DNA from 2 places in the Citrobacter sp. FDAARGOS_156 genome. Region 1 is predicted to be linked to the other one. Evidence: predicted binding sites of a transcription regulator. Region 1 holds the regulator's gene; the other holds the start of a gene.
The links. The regulator PhoB, encoded in region 1, activates phosphate uptake and scavenging genes when phosphate is short. The targets are predictions, from matches to a motif close to CTGTCATAAAACTGNCNNAT.
Positions count from the first base shown of each region.

Region 2: AL515_RS09095 (phosphoethanolamine transferase) is a predicted target of PhoB. The motif match lies at 4,662-4,681, and genes of this name have one in related genera.

Region 1 covers NZ_CP014030.2:1,430,658-1,440,619, reverse strand. The annotation lists gene brnQ (branched-chain amino acid transporter carrier protein BrnQ) at 1-106, opposite strand, end outside; gene phoR (phosphate regulon sensor histidine kinase PhoR) at 514-1,809, opposite strand; gene phoB (phosphate response regulator transcription factor PhoB) at 1,860-2,549, opposite strand; gene sbcD (exonuclease subunit SbcD) at 2,740-3,942, shown strand; gene sbcC (exonuclease subunit SbcC) at 3,939-7,082, shown strand; gene araJ (MFS transporter AraJ) at 7,277-8,449, shown strand; gene mak (fructokinase) at 8,454-9,362, opposite strand; gene rdgC (recombination-associated protein RdgC) at 9,454-9,962, shown strand, end outside.
Region 2 covers NZ_CP014030.2:1,869,196-1,879,157, forward strand. The annotation lists gene glnH (glutamine ABC transporter substrate-binding protein GlnH) at 1-17, opposite strand, end outside; gene dps (DNA starvation/stationary phase protection protein Dps) at 382-885, opposite strand; gene rhtA (threonine/homoserine exporter RhtA) at 1,189-2,076, opposite strand; gene ompX (outer membrane protein OmpX) at 2,488-3,003, shown strand; gene AL515_RS09095 (phosphoethanolamine transferase) at 3,069-4,655, opposite strand; gene mntS (manganase accumulation protein MntS) at 4,931-5,059, opposite strand; gene mntR (manganese-binding transcriptional regulator MntR) at 5,246-5,719, shown strand; gene AL515_RS09110 (anion transporter) at 5,716-6,825, shown strand; gene ldtB (L,D-transpeptidase) at 6,920-7,840, opposite strand; gene AL515_RS09120 (ABC-F family ATPase) at 8,074-9,666, shown strand; gene AL515_RS09125 (hypothetical protein) at 9,768-9,962, shown strand, end outside.

The sequences.
Region 1 (9,962 bases):
GCAAACCAACCATTGGGGGGAAAATAATGTTACCTGCACCAACGAACAGTGCAAATGTCATAAATCCCAGTGCGATAATATCGCGCGATTTTAACTGATGGGTCATAAAGTCTTACTGCCTGTGGATGTGGTGTTGAAAACGTTTAATTTTCTGCCTTTCCCTGCGGGATGATACAGCGGCATTTTTAAGCAATTCCAGCGGGAAATTCTCCCGGTCTGGCGCGGCGAAGAATAGTTTTTCGATTTACCGCGTAAATGCAGTCGGTATGACAGCATTTGATGCGCAATTTAAACGCTTATAACGTTTTAAAGCAAGGTGGGATCTAAAAACCAGAACAATATAGTGATATGAAAAATTGAACCAGCACAAAACACCATTCCCTGGAAAAAGACATGGGTAATCATGCGAACAAAAAACAATCAAACGTCGTAAAATTCAGGAGCTACTTATTGACTACAACAAAAAAAGCCAGCTCGCGCTGGCTTTTGGAAAGATAAACTTACGAATACGTTTTAACCGCTATTTTTGGCAATTAAACGTTCCGGGATCACGAAACTAAATCGCGTTCCCTGGCCTGGTTCGCTGTCGATATTCAAACGGCTGTCGTGATGATGCAGGGCATGCTTAACGATGGCCAGCCCGAGTCCGCTACCGCCCGTTTGCCGCGATCGCGCTTTATCTACGCGATAAAAACGCTCGGTCAGGCGTGGAATATGCTCGGCGGCAATACCTGGACCGTTGTCTTCCACACAAAATTCCGCCCCCGAGGCCACATGCTGCCAGCGTACGGTAATGTGCGTTCCCGCAGGGGTGTGGTTCACCGCGTTATAGACGAGATTCGAGATAGCGCTACGCAACTGCTCCTCGTTACCCCGCACGTTCAGGCTGTTATCAACATCAAAAGTAAACGTATGTTTGTGCTGGCTCAGCGTTTGCGCTTCGTGCTCAACCACGCGCAGCATCATGGGCACATCGACCTTCTCATTCAGTTGCAGCGTCGGCGCAGCCTCAATTTTTGACAGCGTTAGCAGTTGCTTCACTAACCCTTCCATACGGTACGTTTGTTCACGCATGGTATGCAGCGCTTTTTCGCGCGTTGTCCCTTCCAACGGATGCTCCTGCATCATTTCCAGATAGCCTTGCAGCACCGTCAGCGGCGTGCGCAGCTCATGACTGGCGTTGGCGAAAAAGTTACGTCGGGAACCTTCCAGTTGATGCATCTGCGTAACATCACGCGCCACCATCAGCAGTTGCTTATCGGTGTAGGGCATCACGCGAATTTCCAGATGCCGTCCGGTGTTGAGTACCAGATTAATTGGCCGACTAAAGTCGCGTGTTTTCAGATACAGCGTAAATTCCGGGTAGCGCAGCAGATTAAGGATATTTTGCCCGCTATCGTCCGGCCAGCGTAACCCTAAAACCTGCTGTGCCAGTCCGTTACACCAGAAAATCCCGCCTTCTTCGGTGGTTAGCACCACTGCGTCGGGCAGTGATTCGGCGCCGCTGCGAAAGCGTTTAATGAGGTTACCCAATTCGCGACGGCGCTTTTTGTTACGCAGCTGCATTTGATGCAGCCCATATAACAACGGCTCCCAACTGCCGCGCCCCGGCGGCGGCGTCATACTTCTGTCGACCCATAGCCACCAGGACAAACGTAATAAATTCCAGAAATGCCAGATAAGCAGGCCCGTTACCGACGCCAGTAAAAACCAGGGTAGATAACCAAAAAAAGCGCTAAGGATAAAAGCCGGTATGCAGCAGAGGATCAGCTCCAGTACCAACCTTTTCCATGACAATCGTTCTAGCAAACGTCTTACTCCATTTACGGCCTAATCCATCAGGCCATGATTCTTGTCAGTCAGAAGCGGGTCGAAAAACGATATCCCGTCCCGCGAACCGTCTGCACCATACGATCGTGTCCGCTATGCTCCAGCGCTTTACGCAACCGACGAATATGCACATCCACTGTCCGGTCTTCCACGTAGACATTGGTTCCCCAGACATGATTGAGGAGTTGTTCACGGCTGTAGACGCGCTCAGGGTGGGTCATAAAGAAGTGCAACAGTTTGAATTCGGTGGGTCCCATATCCAGTGGATCCTCGCCGGTCATCACACGGTGCGAGGTAGGGTCAAGACTCAGCCCTTGCATCTCGATAACTTCTTCCACCGCCATGGGGGAAATACGTCGTAAAACGGCTTTAATACGCGCCACCAGCTCCTTCGGAGAGAACGGCTTAGTAATATAGTCATCCGCACCGGTTTCCAGACCCCGCACACGGTCTTCTTCTTCACCGCGCGCCGTCAGCATCATCACGGGGATATCCCGCGTCATCGCTTCCCGTTTGAGGTGTTTAATAAACTGTAGACCCGAGCCGCCGGGAAGCATCCAGTCAAGCAGGACGAGATCCGGCCAGGGTTCATTAAGTTGGTTCACAGCACTGTCATAGTCTTCGGCTTCTACGGGTTGAAAACCGTTTTGCTCGAGCACGAAGCAGACCATTTCACGAATTGGAGCTTCATCTTCTACGACCAGAATACGTCTCGCCATGATTTGCCCTGTTTATAATTAAATCGTTTGCCATCAATACCGTGGCATTATGCGTCACTTTTATGACAGATTTATGAAAAGATAGTCCAGGTTTAACGCAGCCAGGCGAATTATGACAGCCCGGAAACAAGATATTACCGTCCTTGCAAGGTTATAATCTCCGCCATCGTTTTTTTGTCATGGAACTCTTATGCGCATCCTCCACACGTCTGACTGGCATCTGGGCCAAAATTTCTACAGCAAGAGCCGCGCCGCTGAACACCAGGCCTTTCTCGACTGGTTGCTGGAAACGGCACAATCCCATCAGGTGGATGCCATTATTGTGGCAGGTGATATTTTTGATACTGGTTCACCGCCAAGCTACGCCCGCGAGTTGTATAACCGTTTTGTTGTCAACCTACAGCAAACAGGCTGTCATCTGGTCGTGCTGGCAGGAAACCATGACTCCGTTGCCACACTCAATGAATCTCGCGATATTCTGGCGTTCCTCAACACCACGGTCGTTGCCAGCGCCGGCCATGCGCCGCAGGTACTGCCGCAACGCGACGGCACGCCGGGGGCTATCCTGTGTCCGGTTCCTTTCTTACGTCCGCGCGACATCATTACCAGCCAGGCTGGGTTGACCGGGCAAGAAAAACAGCAGCATTTATTAGGTGCAATCACCGACTATTACCAACAGCAATATCAGGACGCCTGCGCGCTGCGTGGCGACCAGAATCTGCCAATTATTGCGACAGGGCATCTGACCACCGTCGGCGCCAGTAAAAGTGACGCCGTACGCGATATTTATATTGGGACGCTGGATGCTTTTCCGGCACAAAATTTCCCACCGGCGGATTACATCGCGCTGGGACATATTCACCGGGCACAGGTCATCGGCGGTACGGAACATATTCGCTATTGCGGCTCCCCGATTGCACTGAGTTTTGACGAGTGCGGCAAAAGCAAATGCGTCCACCTGGTGAGCTTTGAAAACGGTAAGCTGAGCGCCGTTGAAAACCTCATCGTACCCGTAACCCAACAACTTGCCGTATTGAAAGGCGATTTAGCGACGATTAGCGCACAGCTGGAACAATGGCGTGGCACGCAACAGGAACCGCCGGTGTGGTTAGATATAGAAATCGCGACCGATGACTATCTGCATGATATGCAGCGCAAAATCCAGACTCTGACCGAAGACTTACCGGTAGAAGTCTTATTGGTGCGTCGTAGTCGTGAACAACGCGAGCGCATCATGGCCAATGAACGACGTGAAACGTTGAGTGAATTAAGCGTGACGGAGGTGTTTGACCGCCGTCTGGCACTGGAAGAACTCGACGATCCACAGCGTGAGCGCCTGAATCAGCTGTTTAGCACAACCTTACACACGCTCGCCGGGGAGACCGAAGCATGAAAATTCTCAGCCTGCGTCTGAAAAACCTCAACTCTCTGAAAGGGGAATGGAAAGTTGATTTCACGGCAGAGCCTTTTGCCAGCAACGGGCTGTTCGCCATCACCGGTCCAACCGGTGCCGGGAAGACCACCCTACTGGACGCCATTTGCCTCGCGCTGTACCACGAAACACCACGACTCAATACCGTATCGCAGTCGCAAAACGACCTGATGACCCGCGATACGGCGGAATGTCTGGCCGAAGTTGAATTCGAAGTCAGAGGCGAAGCCTATCGCGCATTCTGGAGCCAGAACCGCGCGCGCAATCAACCAGAAGGTAACCTGCAGGTTCCGCGTGTCGAACTGGCTCGTTGCGCCGATGGCAAAATTCTCGCCGATAAAGTTAAAGACAAGCTGGAAATGACCGCCGAGCTTACCGGGCTGGATTACGGCCGTTTTACCCGCTCGATGCTGCTGTCTCAGGGCCAGTTTGCCGCATTTCTCAATGCCAAACCGAAAGAGCGCGCCGAACTGCTGGAAGAGCTGACCGGCACAGAGATTTACGGCCAAATCTCCGCCATGGTGTTTGAAAAGCACAAAGCAGCGCGTACGGAGCTGGAAAAACTGCAGGCCCAGGCCAGCGGCGTGGCGCTGTTAGCACCAGAGCAGGTACAGTCTCTGACAGAAAGTTTGCAGGTACTTACTGACGAAGAAAAACAGCATCTTACCCGTCAGCAAATCCAGCAACAGCATCTTAATTGGCTCATCCGACAAAATGAGCTACAGGCAGAAGTAAGCCGCCACCAGCAAGCATTACAGACCGCAAAAGAGGCGCAAGATAAAGCACAACCGCAGCTGGCGACACTCAGCCTGGCACATCCCGCCAGAGCATTGCGTCCGTACTGGGAGCGAATTCAGGAACAATCCGCCACGCTCCGCCGAACACGACAGAATATTCAGGAAGTGAATGCTCGCTTACAAAGCAGCTTAGCGCTGCGCGGGCGCATCCGTCAGCAGGCACAAAAACAGTCGGCGACCCTGCTCACCGAACAGCAGGCGCTAACCGACTGGCTGAACGAACATGACCGTTTCCGCTTATGGAGCAGCGAACTGGCAGGATGGAAAGCGCTATTGGCACAGCAATCTGACGCTAACGAGCAGCTACGTCAGTGGCAAAAACTACGCGACAGCGACGTGCGCAAGCTGGATGCACTGCCGCTTCCCTCGTTGGCCCTTAGCGCGCAAGAGGTCACGGTAGCGCTGGCGCAGCACTCACAGTTGCGTCCATTACGCCAGCAACTGAGCAATCTGCATGGACAAATTGCGCCGAAACAAAAACAACTGGTACAGCTACGCACCACAATTCAGCAGCGCCAGCAGGAGCAAGCACAACGCAACGCGGCCCTGGCAGAAAAACGTCAGCGCTATAAAGATAAAAATCAGCATCTGACCGATGTGAAAACGCTCTGCGAACAGGAAGCACGGATTAAAGATCTGGAAAGCCAGCGTGCTTTACTGCAGTCCGGACAGCCTTGTCCGCTTTGTGGCTCCACGACACATCCGGCCATTGAGCACTATCAGACCCTCGAACTCAGCGTCAATCAGGCGCGGCGTGAGGCATTAGAAAAAGAGGTCAAAACGCTGGCCGATGAGGGGTCAACGCTACGCGGGCAGCTCGACGCGATAACCCAACAGCTACAGCGCGATGAACGCGAGGTACAGACGCTTTCTCAGGAGGAGCAAGCACTTACTAAAGAGTGGCAGACCGTCACCGCCAGCCTCAACGTCACGCTACAACCGCAGGATGACATTGCCCCGTGGCTGGCCGCTCAGGAAGAGCACGAACAACAGCTTCACCAGTTGAGCCTGCGTCATGCCCTGCAGGCACAAATTACTGCACATTCCGAACAGATAACCCAGCTTCAACTGCATATTGAACAGCGGCAGACTACGCTTCTCGCTGAATTAGCCCGCTACGGTCTGTCGCTTCCTGCCGATGACGATATCACCGCCTGGCTTAACGCACGTGTGGGCGAAGCGCAGATGTGGCAGCGTCGCCAAAATGAACTGACCGAGCTCCAGGCGAAAATGGCACAGCTTGCGCCATTGCTGGAAACATTGCCCGAAACCGGCGCGAAGGAAGAAACGACAGAAAGCCTGGCGCTGGAAAACTGGCGGCAGGTGCACGATGACTGCCTCTCATTACAGGGCCAGTGGCAATCGTTGCAACAGCAGGAAGCCCAGGAGGCACAACGCGCAGCAGAGATTCAGGCACAGTTTGATAGCGCATTGCAGGCCAGCATCTTTGCCGATCGCGACACCTTCCTTGCCGCCCTGCTTGATGAAGAGGCGTTTAACCATCTTGAGCAGCTTAAGCAATCGCTGGAAGGCCAGCTACAACAGGCGCAAACGCTGCTTAACCAGGCTCAGCAGGCGCTGGCAACGCATCAGCAGCAACCGCCTGCCGGCGCGGATCTCACACTCACCGTGGACTATCTTCGCGATGCACTGGCGCAGCTCACGCAACAACTGCGGGATAACACCACGCGCCAGGGCGAAATTCGCCAGCAGCTCAGGCAGGATGCCGAAAACCGCCAGCAGCAGCAGACCCTGATGCAAGAGATTGAAAAGGCCTCACTGCTGGTCGAAGACTGGGGTTACCTGAATGCGCTGATCGGCTCGAAAGAAGGTGATAAATTCCGCAAATTTGCCCAGGGACTGACGCTGGATAACCTGGTCTGGTTGGCCAACAACCAGTTAACCCGCCTGCACGGTCGCTATCTGTTGCAACGCAAGGCCAGTGAGGCGCTGGAACTTGAAGTGGTGGATACCTGGCAAGCCGATGCCGTGCGTGATACCCGCACGCTCTCCGGCGGCGAGAGCTTCCTCGTGAGCCTGGCGCTGGCGCTGGCGTTGTCCGACCTGGTCAGTCACAAAACACGTATTGACTCCCTGTTCCTCGACGAAGGTTTCGGCACGCTGGACAGTGAAACGCTGGATACCGCCCTCGACGCGCTGGATGCCCTGAACGCCACTGGCAAAACCATTGGCGTGATAAGCCACGTTGAAGCGATGAAAGAACGTATTCCCGTGCAAATCAAGGTTAAAAAAATCAATGGATTAGGTTACAGCAAACTCGACAAGATGTTTGCGGTGGAGTAATCACCCTGTGGGTGTGGTTTCACAGGCCGGATAAGCGTAAGCACCATCCGGCATAATACATAGCACGATCGTGAATACACGAAGACGGATATGAAATGGCAATCTCTTTTTCTTATCCGCAAGCTATCCCTTTATTGACGGCGAGCATTCAGCGCTGTGGCGCACATCCTGCGTCTTTATTGTTGGCAGGTAGTATGAAAAAAGTCATTTTCTCTTTAGCCCTCGGGACGTTTGGGCTGGGCATGGCCGAGTTTGGCATTATGGGCGTCTTAACCGAACTGGCGCGTGACGTGGGCATATCCATCCCCGATGCTGGCCATATGATTTCGTTTTACGCCTTTGGCGTTGTCATCGGCGCACCCATTATTGCCGTGTTTTCCAATCGTTTTTCGCTTAAGCATATTCTGCTGTTTCTGGTCACACTCTGTGTCGTCGGTAACGCCATCTTCACCCTCTCTTCCAGCTATTTTATGCTGGCGGTAGGCCGGCTGGTCTCCGGGTTTCCACACGGGGCATTTTTTGGCGTCGGCGCGATTATCCTGTCAAAGCTGGCGCGCCCTGGTAAAGTTACCGCCGCCGTGGCGGGTATGATTTCCGGCATGACCGTCGCCAATCTGATTGGCATTCCCATTGGCACCTGGCTGAGTCAGACGTTTAGCTGGCGCTACACGTTTCTGCTAATTGCCGTGTTTAACATCGCCGTTATTCTGTCGGTTATGTTTTGGGTACCCAACCTCCGCGACGAAGCAAAAGGCAGGCTACGCGAGCAATTTCACTTTCTGAAAAGTCCCGCACCGTGGCTCATTTTCTCCGCCACCATGTTTGGGAACGCCGGTGTTTTTGCCTGGTTCAGCTACGTAAAACCCTACATGATGTACATCTCTGGTTTCTCCGAAACGCTGATGACTTTCATCATGATGCTGGTTGGGCTGGGGATGGTGTTGGGCAACCTGCTGAGCGGTCGACTGTCTGGTCGCTACACGCCGCTACGCATTGCGGTAGTAACTGATTTTGTGATTGTACTGGCCCTGCTGCTGCTGTTTGCATTCGGCGGCATCAAAACCGCCTCGCTGACGTTCGCCTTTATTTGCTGCGCGGGTCTGTTTGCGCTATCAGCACCGCTACAAATTTTACTGCTACAAAACGCGAAGGGCGGTGAACTGCTGGGGGCGGCCGGTGGGCAAATGGCCTTTAATCTGGGTAGCGCAATTGGCGCTTACTTCGGCGGCTTAATGTTGACGTTGGGTTTTGCCTACAACTACGTCACGATCCCTGCGGCTCTACTGTCTTTTACCGCGATGTCATCACTGCTGATCTATGGTCGCCTGAAGCGCGGTGTGCAACAACAGGTTGCACCCGCGACATAAACGTTTATGCCTGCGGCCACAGCCAGGCCGCGCCGCGCACGCCACTGGAGTCACCGTGTAACGCCTTGCGCAGAGGCGTTTCACACTCACCGCCAAAAACAAACTGCTTCATCAACGTCGGGACGTGTTGATACAGCCTGTCGACATTGCTCATTCCCCCGCCCAGTACAATGACATCCGGATCGAGAATATTCACCACATGCGCTAATGATTTCGCCAGGCGTAATTCATATCGGCTCAGCGCCTGTTCCGCCAGCGCATCCTGTTCGTTAACCAGACGGATAATTTCACTGCCTTTTAGCGGATTTCCGCTCAGGCGATGATAATCAGTGGCAAAACCGGTCCCTGAGATAAAGGTTTCAATGCAGCCTTGCTTGCCGCAATAACAGGGTACTTCCTGCCGATAGCGCAGCTCATCTTCGTCCATCCACGGCAGCGGATTATGCCCCCACTCGCCCGCCGTGCCATTCCCACCGGTATGCACCCGGCCATTTAGCGCCACGCCGGAACCACAGCCGGTACCAATTATCACCGCAAACACGGTTTGCGCCCCCGCCGCCGCGCCATCCACCGCTTCAGACACCGCCAGGCAGTTAGCATCGTTTGCCAGGCGGACTTCGCGGTTCAGTCGGGTACTCAGGTCTTTGTCAAAGGGTTGTCCATTGAGCCAGGTCGAGTTGGCATTTTTCACCACCCCGGTATAGGGCGATATTGAACCTGGAATGCCCATCCCCACGGTTCCCATCTGCCCGGTGGCTTTTTCCGCCATCTCCACCAGCGCGGCGATGGTTTCTATCGTTTGCCGATAATCATCACGCGGCGTAGGCAGGCGATGGCGAAAAAGCTGTTCGCCTGCATCGCCAAGCGCGATAACTTCCGTTTTTGTACCGCCCAAATCGATACCTATACGCACTGTTTGCTCCTCTTCCCGATTAACAATGCAAGCATAGCGACAATTCGCTATCATGCCCGCTGGATTTAACGACAAGGCCGTGGAAATTATCATGCTGTGGTTCAAAAATTTAATGGTTTACCGTCTTAGCCGCGATGTTTCTTTGCGTGCCGAAGAGATGGAAAAACAGCTGGCATCAATGACGTTCACCCCTTGCGGTAGCCAGGATATGGCAAAAATGGGCTGGGTTCCGCCGATGGGATCGCACAGCGATGCATTAACGCATACCGCCAATGGCCAAATTATTATCTGCGCCCGCAAAGAAGAAAAAATTCTGCCGTCGCCGGTTATCAAACAGGCGCTGGAAGCAAAAATAATCAAACTGGAAGCTGAGCAGGGTCGCAAGCTCAAAAAGACCGAAAAAGACTCGCTGAAAGATGAAGTGTTGCACTCATTGCTGCCGCGCGCCTTTAGCCGCTTCAGCCAGACAATGATGTGGATCGACACCGTCAACGATCTGATCATTGTCGACTGTGCAAGCGCGAAGAAAGCGGAAGATACGCTGGCGCTGCTGCGTAAAAGCCTCGGTTCACTGCCGGTTGTCCCGTTGACGATGGAAAA
Region 2 (9,962 bases), 440 kb from region 1:
TTTAATACAGACTTCATAGGATTTCCTTTTATATCCACGGGGCGATCCCCTGCGAGAACATATGGCTTAATGAAAGAATCGTGCCAATTTTGCAACTCATTGTTTTAACAAGAGGGCGTCTCATTTTGTTGCACAATAAGTAGGGCAAAGCGGGCTGTTTGCACCGTTTCAGGGCACTCATTTGGTGCATGACGGACGCGGTGCAAACGGTATGACTATTTAGCGTAAAAATTGTTGATAAAACAATCTTTCGTTAACGATTGTGTGAGGTGATTATTACAAATAATTTACTTTGGAGTGACGAATGATCAATGTTGTGCACCATAGAAGTGCAAAACCCCCGCAAATGCGAGGGTAATATAGGTATTTCTTATATGTCTGTTATTCGATGTTCGCTTCGATAAACCACAAGAATTTGTCGAGGTCACGGGAGGCCGCAGTGAAGATATCTGCTGTATCCTCATCTTTTGCTTCACTTATCGCTTTACGTACGCTGTTAGCAACCACGGCATAACGTTCGGCCAGCTCTTTTAAGTGGTCCTGTACGTTATGGATATCCAGCGGGTAGCTTTTCAGTGGCGTTTTGCTGTTAATAACCTGCGTTGTCCCCAGTGCCACACCGCCTAACTGTACGGCACGCTCAGCCATGGTATCGAGGTGATCGGTCAGTGCTGTCCGGAAACCATCCAGCATTTCATGTACGGCAATGAAGTTTGCGCCGCGCATATTCCAGTGTGCCTGTTTGGTGATCAATGACAGGTCAATGAATTGGATCACCTGCTGATTCAGCAGTTCAACGGTCGCTTTTTTATCGCTGTCGGTTACATCGTTACGGGTATAAAGGAGGGCTGATGCTTTTGTTTTTACCAGTTTTGCAGTACTCATAATCTCATATCCTCTTGATGTTTACGTCCCAAATCTTCAACGAGGATAAGTATAGCGCTAATTTCAGTTTTATTTTTCTGGTGTTGCCTATCACTTTAATAGCGAGGCGAATGAAAATATAAAATATCGATATAAATCAATTTAATAAGTTATTTTAGTACAGCGTATTGTTATTATTGTGTTAATGCTATGCCTCAGCATAAATAGCGTGCTTCAACGGGGAGGTAGAGGGCGATAATAATAGTGGGGATAGATAACAAGATATTCTGCATGATTATGCAAACCATGCAGAATATTGGCAGGTTAATTCACGTCAATTTGCTTAATTTGCGGGTCCTTACGGATGGTGAGCGTAGAGCCCATGGACGCAGCAATAATCGCTCCCAGAGCCAGCGTCTGGATAAACGTCAGCGTTTCCCCGAGGAAAATCATTCCAGACACTGCAGCCAGTGCAGGCTCCATGCTCATCAGTGTCCCAAAGGTACGTGTAGGCAGTCGCGTTAATGCGATCATTTCCAGCGAATAGGGGAGCGCAGTAGAGAGGACTGCTACCGCTAAGCCCAACGGGAGAATAGACCAGTGCCACAGCGCATCGCCTGCCTGAATGACGCCAATCGGCACGAAAACCAGCGCTGCGATTAATGAGCCAACTGCGACCGTTGCCGGGCCATGCTCTTCGCCTGCGCGTTGCCCGGTAAGAATATAGATAGCCCAACAGGCGCCAGCACCTAATGCCAGCGCGGCACCGGTTAAATCAACGTGAGAAACATCCTGACCTAACGGTAGCAGGAACCACAGTCCGAGCACGGCCAGCGCAACCCAGATAAAATCCACCGGGCGGCGGGAGGAAAACAACGCTACCGCGAGCGGCCCGGTAAATTCCAGCGCTACGGCAATACCCAGCGGTACAGTCTGAATTGACAGGTAAAAGAGATAGTTCATCCCACCCAGAGACAAACCATAAAACAGCAGGGGAAGACGTTGCTCTTTGGCAAAACGTAAACGCCAGGGTTTAAAGAATGCGATAAGGATGAGCGTTCCCAGTGCGAGGCGCAGGGCGGTAACGCCTGGCGCACCGACGAGAGGGAACAGCGATTTCGCCAGCGATGCGCCGCTTTGAATCGAGGACATAGCTATCAGCAAAACCAAAATAGGCAACCAGACTGGCGCTTTACGTGACGACCCCGGCATCCTTTCTCCTGTCAAATGATGGTTACACACCTTGCCCCGCGGGACGCCGCAGATTTGCTGCGATGCGCGTGAGTATGTGTATAGAAAAGTAAAACAGCGAGTGTAATGGAAATACGCTCGGCTGGTTGAGTATTCGTTGAAAAAAAAATTACTGAGATCCGTACAATGGCATGAAAACGATGGATTAATAATCTGCGCGATTAGGAATCATCTGGATGAATGTGTCGTGTTGTGCGCGCAATAATGGCATAAATCATTAGAAAAGTGATGTTAATTGAAAGAGATAGCGGGTTTATGAAACGTTCTGTTACATGAAAAGCTTCGTTAGACATCGCGAATCGCAAAGAGTTTCCCATCAGTTTTTGGTATATTTAAAACTTAAGATTTACTTGAAGCACATTTGAGGTGGTTATGAAAAAAATTGCATGTCTTTCAGCACTGGCCGCTGTTCTGGCTTTCTCCGCAGGTACCGCTGTAGCTGCTACTTCTACCGTTACTGGTGGTTACGCTCAGAGCGATGCTCAGGGCGCAGCGAACAAAATGAACGGTTTCAACCTGAAGTATCGTTACGAGCAGGACAACAGCCCGCTGGGCGTGATCGGTTCCTTCACTTACACTGAAAAAGATCGTACCGACTCGTTTGGCGATTACAACAAAACCCAATACTACGGCATCACTGCAGGTCCGGCTTACCGTCTGAATGACTGGGCAAGCGTCTACGGTGTTGTAGGTGTTGGCTACGGTAAATTCCAGGATGCAGCAACGCCTGCTGACAAACACGACACCAGCGACTACGGTTTCTCTTACGGTGCCGGTGTGCAGTTCAACCCGATCGAAAACGTTGCTCTGGACTTCTCTTACGAGCAGAGCCGTATTCGTAGCGTTGACGTAGGTACCTGGATCGCGGGTGTTGGTTACCGCTTCTAATCACTTCGGTGATATAAAAAATCCGCCTCCAGGGGCGGATTTTTTTTGCCTGCAATTATGAGCTGTTAACGAGATTTGGTCTCGAAGATATCAGTGCCCAAATGGTTGTAGTCCACCTTCTGCAATTTAAAGTTGGTGATATACACTGGCCCGGCTTTTTTCTCAGAGATAAAGCGGTAGCTGTTGATAATTTCCTTCGCGCTGATCCCCGTCCACTGTGAGAAAAAACTCAGGAAATCATTGGCGGATCGACGGGCCTTAATCACCCGATGCGCTTTATCATCGCTGGACAGTACCATAAAGGGCACCTGGAAGTTCTGTTGGAACTGGTCGTCATGCGCCAGGTACTGCACCTCTTTTCCGCGCTCTTTAAAGGCGAGGCCATGATCGGAGAAATAGACCATCGAGAAGCTACTGCCGCTGTTACGCAACTGCTCGTAAAGCTGGCGCAGTAGGTCATCCGTCTGCGTCATGGTGTACAGGTAACAGGAGGTCTCCTTGGACTGGACGAAAGTCTCATATTTTCCTTGTGTACGGTCGCAGGCCTGCGGGTGAGAACCCATTAAATGCAGCACAATCAGTTGCGGCTGGGTGCGTTCGGTGGCCAGCACCTGGGCGGTCATTTTCAACAGCGCTTCGTCACGGGTGTTTTTGTCCGCTTCGAAATCACCGTTTTTCAGGAACTGAACTTCATCTGCTCGCTTCGCAATGCTGGCGATTGCCGTATCGTATTCACCGATCTGCCCCTGATTGGAAAACCACCACGTCTGGAACCCAGCGCGGTTGGCCAGCGTGACAAAGTTATCCTGGAACTGAGGCTTATTATCGACGACCCGATTTAGCGTTAAGCCGAGCGATTTTTGCGTAGAACCACTGGCGGCAATGTAATCAGCAAAAATGTAGCCATTAACGGTGCTGGAAAACGGCGTGTTATCCCAGTGACCGCCAAACGCGCCTAACGCATCACGACGGGCGCTTTCACCGATCACCACAACATAGGTGTGATACTTCGGCTTCACGGCGGTGACTGTCCAGCTGTCTTTGACGCTCGACAGCTTCGCCATACGCTCTTGCTCATCAAGCACTTCGTTGTTATTGACGATAACGTCCTTGGCAAAGCGGAAAACCGGGTAACCGGTATCTTTTAACTTGAAAACGCCGCCCCATGCCAGGTTTTGTACCGGAGTAACAAAGAATGCAACGATGCTGAACAGCAAGCACAGGCTGTCGTACTTGTTCCAGCGACGTTTCTGCTCGTCTTTTTTACGCCGTACGGCGATAACGCCGAGCGCAAAAATAAACACGCCAACCAGGTAGTTGTACCAGGGGAAGATGGTCAGGATTTCGGTTGACTCTTCCATGTTGGTCGAGTGCAGCGCTAACAACGTATTAAAGTTTGGCGAGCCGTAAGCCTGGCCAAACGGAAAATACATTGCCGCAATCAACGAACAGACGCCAATCAGTGCTTTTTGCGCGCGCGGCGCAGTACGCCACAACAGCATCAATACACAGGTAAAGGCAACGCTATAAAGAAGGCTTAGTGGGTAGCCCAGCGCGAGGTTGATCAGCAAAGACTGTAAAAAGTAAAAGCCAGTCCACGGACTAATCGCCCGGCTGCGAGCAATGATTGAATCTTTGAGGGTTAAATTCATATGCCACTGTTACAAAAACGCCATGTGCTACCCCTGGCGCAAAGGGTCATGCCTGCCTGAGAGAGCGAGAAGAGGGAATGGGTCCGCATCCGCGAGCCGCAATATATGCAGGGCTGCGAAAAGATAGAGTGTGTGCAAGAGAAGGTCAACTACTACAAAGAAATTGTTTTGAGAGGGCAACTGCAAAACAGACAAAAAGAAGGGTTATTCGGACGAAACCTATCACCGTAATCAGGTTACGGCAAAGAAATGAAGCGGCGTACCGCGACGCCGCATTATTTTGCTGAGGATTTATCCTGCTCTGGTTTGCCGTTAATCATGTCACACAGCATAGAGATCAGCATCAACCGTACTTTAAAGGGAGAGTGGCTAAACACGCGTATACACCTCTTAAATTCATTCATATAAACCTCCTGACTTCACGATCCCATCAGTCCTTGAGGGATGTCTTTATTATATACAGATATAGCACAGGCTATATTATATAGCTATTGCTAAAACGTTAATTTTTTGTGCCCACGCAACTCTGGTTTACAATGAGCGTTCTCTAATCAGATGCCGTTAACGCGTCACAGTAACGAGGAAGCAGAATGAGTCGTCGCGCAGGTATGCCAACAACAAAAAAAGTGACGCAATTGGTGAATGTCGAAGAACACGTTGAAGGATTTCGTCAGGTCCGGGAGGCGCATCGCCGTGAGCTGATTGATGACTACGTAGAGCTGATTTCCGATCTCATTATCGAGGTGGGTGAAGCACGCCAGGTAGATATGGCCGCGCGGCTTGGGGTTTCCCAGCCGACGGTTGCCAAAATGCTTAAACGCCTTGCCTCCGTTGGGTTGATTGAAATGATCCCCTGGCGGGGCGTGTTTTTAACCGCAGAAGGTGAGCGATTAGCTCAGGAGAGTCGGGAGCGTCATCAGATTGTGGAGAATTTCCTGTTGATGTTAGGTATCAGCCCGGAAATTGCCCGTCGCGATGCGGAAGGAATGGAGCATCACGTCAGTAAGGAAACACTGGAGGCTTTTAGCCGGTTTACGCAACAGCAAGGAACAGACTCTGAATGAGTTTCCCTTTGCTACGCGCCTTACAGCGCGATCGCTTTTTCCAACTGTTAATCATTGTTGGGGTTGCACTGAGCCTTTTCACGCCATTTGCGCCCCGGCTGTGGCCGGGGGCTATTGACTGGCACACGATTATTACGCTTAGCGGCCTGATGTTACTGACCAAAGGCGTGGAGCTCAGCGGCTATTTTGATGTGTTAGGGCGCAAGATGACTCGCCGCTTCAACACAGAACGCCAGTTGGCGATATTTATGGTGCTGGCGGCGGCGCTGCTGTCGACGTTTCTGACCAATGATGTGGCGCTGTTTATTGTTGTTCCGCTGACGATCACCCTGAAAAAATTGTGCGCTATTCCGGTGAATCGCCTGATTATCTTTGAAGCGCTGGCGGTTAACGCCGGATCGTTGCTCACGCCAATAGGTAACCCGCAAAACATTCTGATGTGGGGGCGGTCTGGCTTGTCATTTGCCGCATTTACCTGGCAAATGGCGCCGCTTGCGGGGGCCATGATGCTGACGCTGGTGGTGCTGTGCTGGTTCAGTTTCCCGAATAAAGCATTGCATTATCACACCGGTACGTCCGCACCTGACTGGCAACCGCGTCTGGTGTGGAGCTGTCTGGCGTTGTATATCATCTTCCTGGCGGCACTGGAGTTAAAACAAGAGCTGTGGGGCCTGGCGATCGTCGCCGCGGGGTTCATGGTGCTGGCTCGCCGTGTGATCCTCAGCGTTGACTGGACGTTGCTGTTAGTGTTTATGGCGATGTTTATTGATGTGCATTTGCTGACGCAGTTGCCGGTGTTACACGGAATAACCAGTCAGATTGGCACGCTTTCAGCACCGGGGCTGTGGTTGACGGCAATCGGCTTGTCGCAGTTTATCAGTAACGTTCCCAGCACGATTTTGTTGCTCAACTATGTTCCGCCGACGCTATTGTTGGCCTGGGCAGTTAATATCGGAGGGTTTGGCCTGTTGCCGGGGTCGCTGGCGAATCTGATTGCTTTACGCATGGCAAATGACCGACGCATCTGGTGGCGTTTTCATCTGTATTCGGTGCCGATGCTGATATGGGCGGCGCTGGTGGGATATGGCTTGCTGTTGATGATGTAATTGATGTGGTGTGCCGGATGGCGGCTGGCGCCTAATCCGGCCTACAGTGCTGGTAGGCCCGATAAGCGTAGCGCCATCGGGCATGTATAGCCGATTAGTTCAGACGAACCGGCATACCAGAACGGTTCTGTACCGCCTGCTCAACGACGGCCTGATCGACGTCAGACTGACCGGTGATGCTGGTAATGCTCTTATTCAGCGTAATTGGTACGATTTCCCCGCCTTCAAACTGTGCTTCAGTCGTAGACAGCGGGTTATGTACCTCGATGTAACGGCTGCCGTCTGGTTCGGTAGTGGCTTTTACCGGCTCATCGATAAACTGGACGCGAGTACCGACCGGCACATTTTCAAACAGGAACTTGATGTCATCGTTACGCAGACGCACGCAGCCGTGGCTGACGCGTAAGCCGACGCCGAAGTTAGCATTGGTGCCGTGGATGGCGTACAGGCGACCGATATACAGCGCGTACAGACCCATCGGGTTATCCGGACCTGCCGGAACAACTGCTGGCAGCGGTTCGCCCGCAGCGCGGTATTCCGCATGCATTTTCGCGGTTGGCGTCCAGGTTGGACCCGCTTTCTTACGTTCAACTTTGGTGGTCCAGTTGATAGGGGTGTCTTTACCTAACTGGCCGATACCGATAGGCAGAACGATGACGGTGTTAGTACCTTTCGGGTAGTAGTACAGACGCATTTCGGCGCTGTTAATCACAATACCTTCATGCACGGTATCCGGCAGGATCAACTGCTGAGGAATGTTCAGCACTGTGCCGCCTTTCGGCAGGAAGGTATCCACGCCCGGGTTAGCTTCCAGCATGTTAGACAGACCCATCTGATACTCCGCCGCAAAATATTCCAGCGGTTGGGTGTTGCCTTCAGGAATCGTGATGACCTGGTTCTGGCCAATCAAACGGCTGCCATCGGTAGGCAGCGGGTACGTGACGGCAGAAGCGGTGTTACAAAAACCAACTATTGCGAGTGCCGCCGCGAAAAGCGTTGTTAATTTCATATTCATGTTCATGTATGCGAGATTCAGTGCCAGGCAGGCTAGTGGGTTGAGATTTATGTAGTGTTGGGCAGGCATTATATGTGCATTCTGAGCAACAAGGAATTCGGATGTGTACTAAATCACATTTTTTTCCTTTTGCTTTCACTTTATCTGTGCTGCATGAACGGCGCGATCTTATTGCAGAGTTATGGCATAATAAGCGGTTTGTCACATATTTCTTTCTCTTTCAGGATACGCCAGTGTTAGTTTCCAGCAACGTCACTATGCAGTTCGGCAGTAAGCCGCTGTTTGAAAATATTTCCGTCAAATTTGGCGGCGGCAATCGTTACGGCCTGATTGGCGCGAACGGTAGCGGTAAATCCACCTTTATGAAAATTCTCGGCGGCGACCTCGAACCGACGCTGGGCAACGTTTCCCTCGATCCGAATGAGCGCATCGGTAAGCTGCGTCAGGATCAATTCGCCTTTGAAGAGTTCACTGTTCTCGACACAGTAATTATGGGGCACGCTGAACTGTGGGAAGTGAAGCAGGAGCGCGACCGTATCTACGCTCTGGCCGAGATGAGCGAAGAAGACGGCTATAAAGTGGCTGACCTTGAAGTTCAGTACGGCGAAATGGACGGCTACTCTGCGGAAGCGCGTGCGGGTGAACTGCTGCTGGGCGTCGGTATTCCGGTAGAGCAGCATTACGGCCCGATGAGCGAAGTCGCGCCCGGCTGGAAACTGCGTGTGCTTCTGGCACAGGCGCTGTTCTCTAACCCGGACATTCTGCTGCTCGACGAACCAACCAACAACCTGGATATCGACACCATCCGCTGGCTGGAGCAGACGCTGAACGAGCGTGACAGCACCATGATCATCATTTCGCACGATCGTCACTTCCTGAACATGGTCTGCACGCACATGGCGGATCTGGACTACGGCGAACTGCGTGTTTATCCGGGTAACTACGACGAATACATGACGGCGGCAACCCAGGCGCGTGAACGTCTGCTGGCCGATAACGCCAAGAAGAAAGCACAGATTGCCGATCTGCAATCCTTCGTCAGCCGCTTTAGCGCCAACGCATCTAAATCTCGTCAGGCGACCTCTCGTGCGCGCCAGATTGATAAGATCAAGCTCGATGAAGTGAAAGCCTCCAGCCGTCAGAACCCGTTCATCCGTTTCGAGCAGGATAAGAAACTGTTCCGTAACGCGCTGGAAGTGGAAGCGCTGGCGAAAGGTTTTGATGAAGGCCCGCTGTTTAAAAACTTCAACCTGCTGCTGGAAGTGGGGGAGAAGGTTGCCATCATTGGTGCCAACGGCGTGGGTAAATCCACCATGCTGAAAACGTTGGTTGGCGATTTGCAGCCGGACAACGGTACCGTTAAGTGGTCTGAAAACGCCCAGGTTGGTTACTACGCGCAGGATCACGAATACGAGTTTGAAAACGATCTGACCGTTTTCGAATGGATGAGCCAGTGGAAACAAGAAGGCGATGATGAGCAGGTTGTGCGCAGCTTCCTCGGTCGTCTGCTGTTCAGCCAGGACGATATCAAGAAGCCTGCAAAAGTGCTCTCCGGTGGTGAAAAAGGACGCATGCTGTTCGGTAAGCTGATGATGCAGAAACCGAATATTCTGGTGATGGATGAACCAACCAACCACCTGGATATGGAATCTATCGAGTCGCTGAACATGGCGCTGGAAATGTACCAGGGCACGCTGATCTTTGTTTCTCACGACCGTGAGTTCGTCAGTTCCCTGGCAACCCGCGTGATTGAAATTACGCCGGAACGCGTGATCGACTTCACCGGCAACTACGAAGATTACCTGCGGAGTAAAGGCGTCGAATAAGTCTCTCTCCCCGCACTTTTCTGAAAAAAAGTTCTACTGATTAATCTTAGCCACAATTGTGGCTAAGATACTTTCCATAACGACCTACGCAAGGAAAGAAAATGAGTCAGATGGAACCACTCTCTTTAGCCAATCTTAAATTAAACTTACTAAATTTAAACAACAGCAACGAGCATCCTTTCATTTTACGTGAAGATGGTGATGATATTGTTGCATCCTGGAATATCGAAGATGCTGAGTGGATAGATTATTTCAGTCAATACGGATTGCAAAAACAATATGAGTTAAGACTGTTT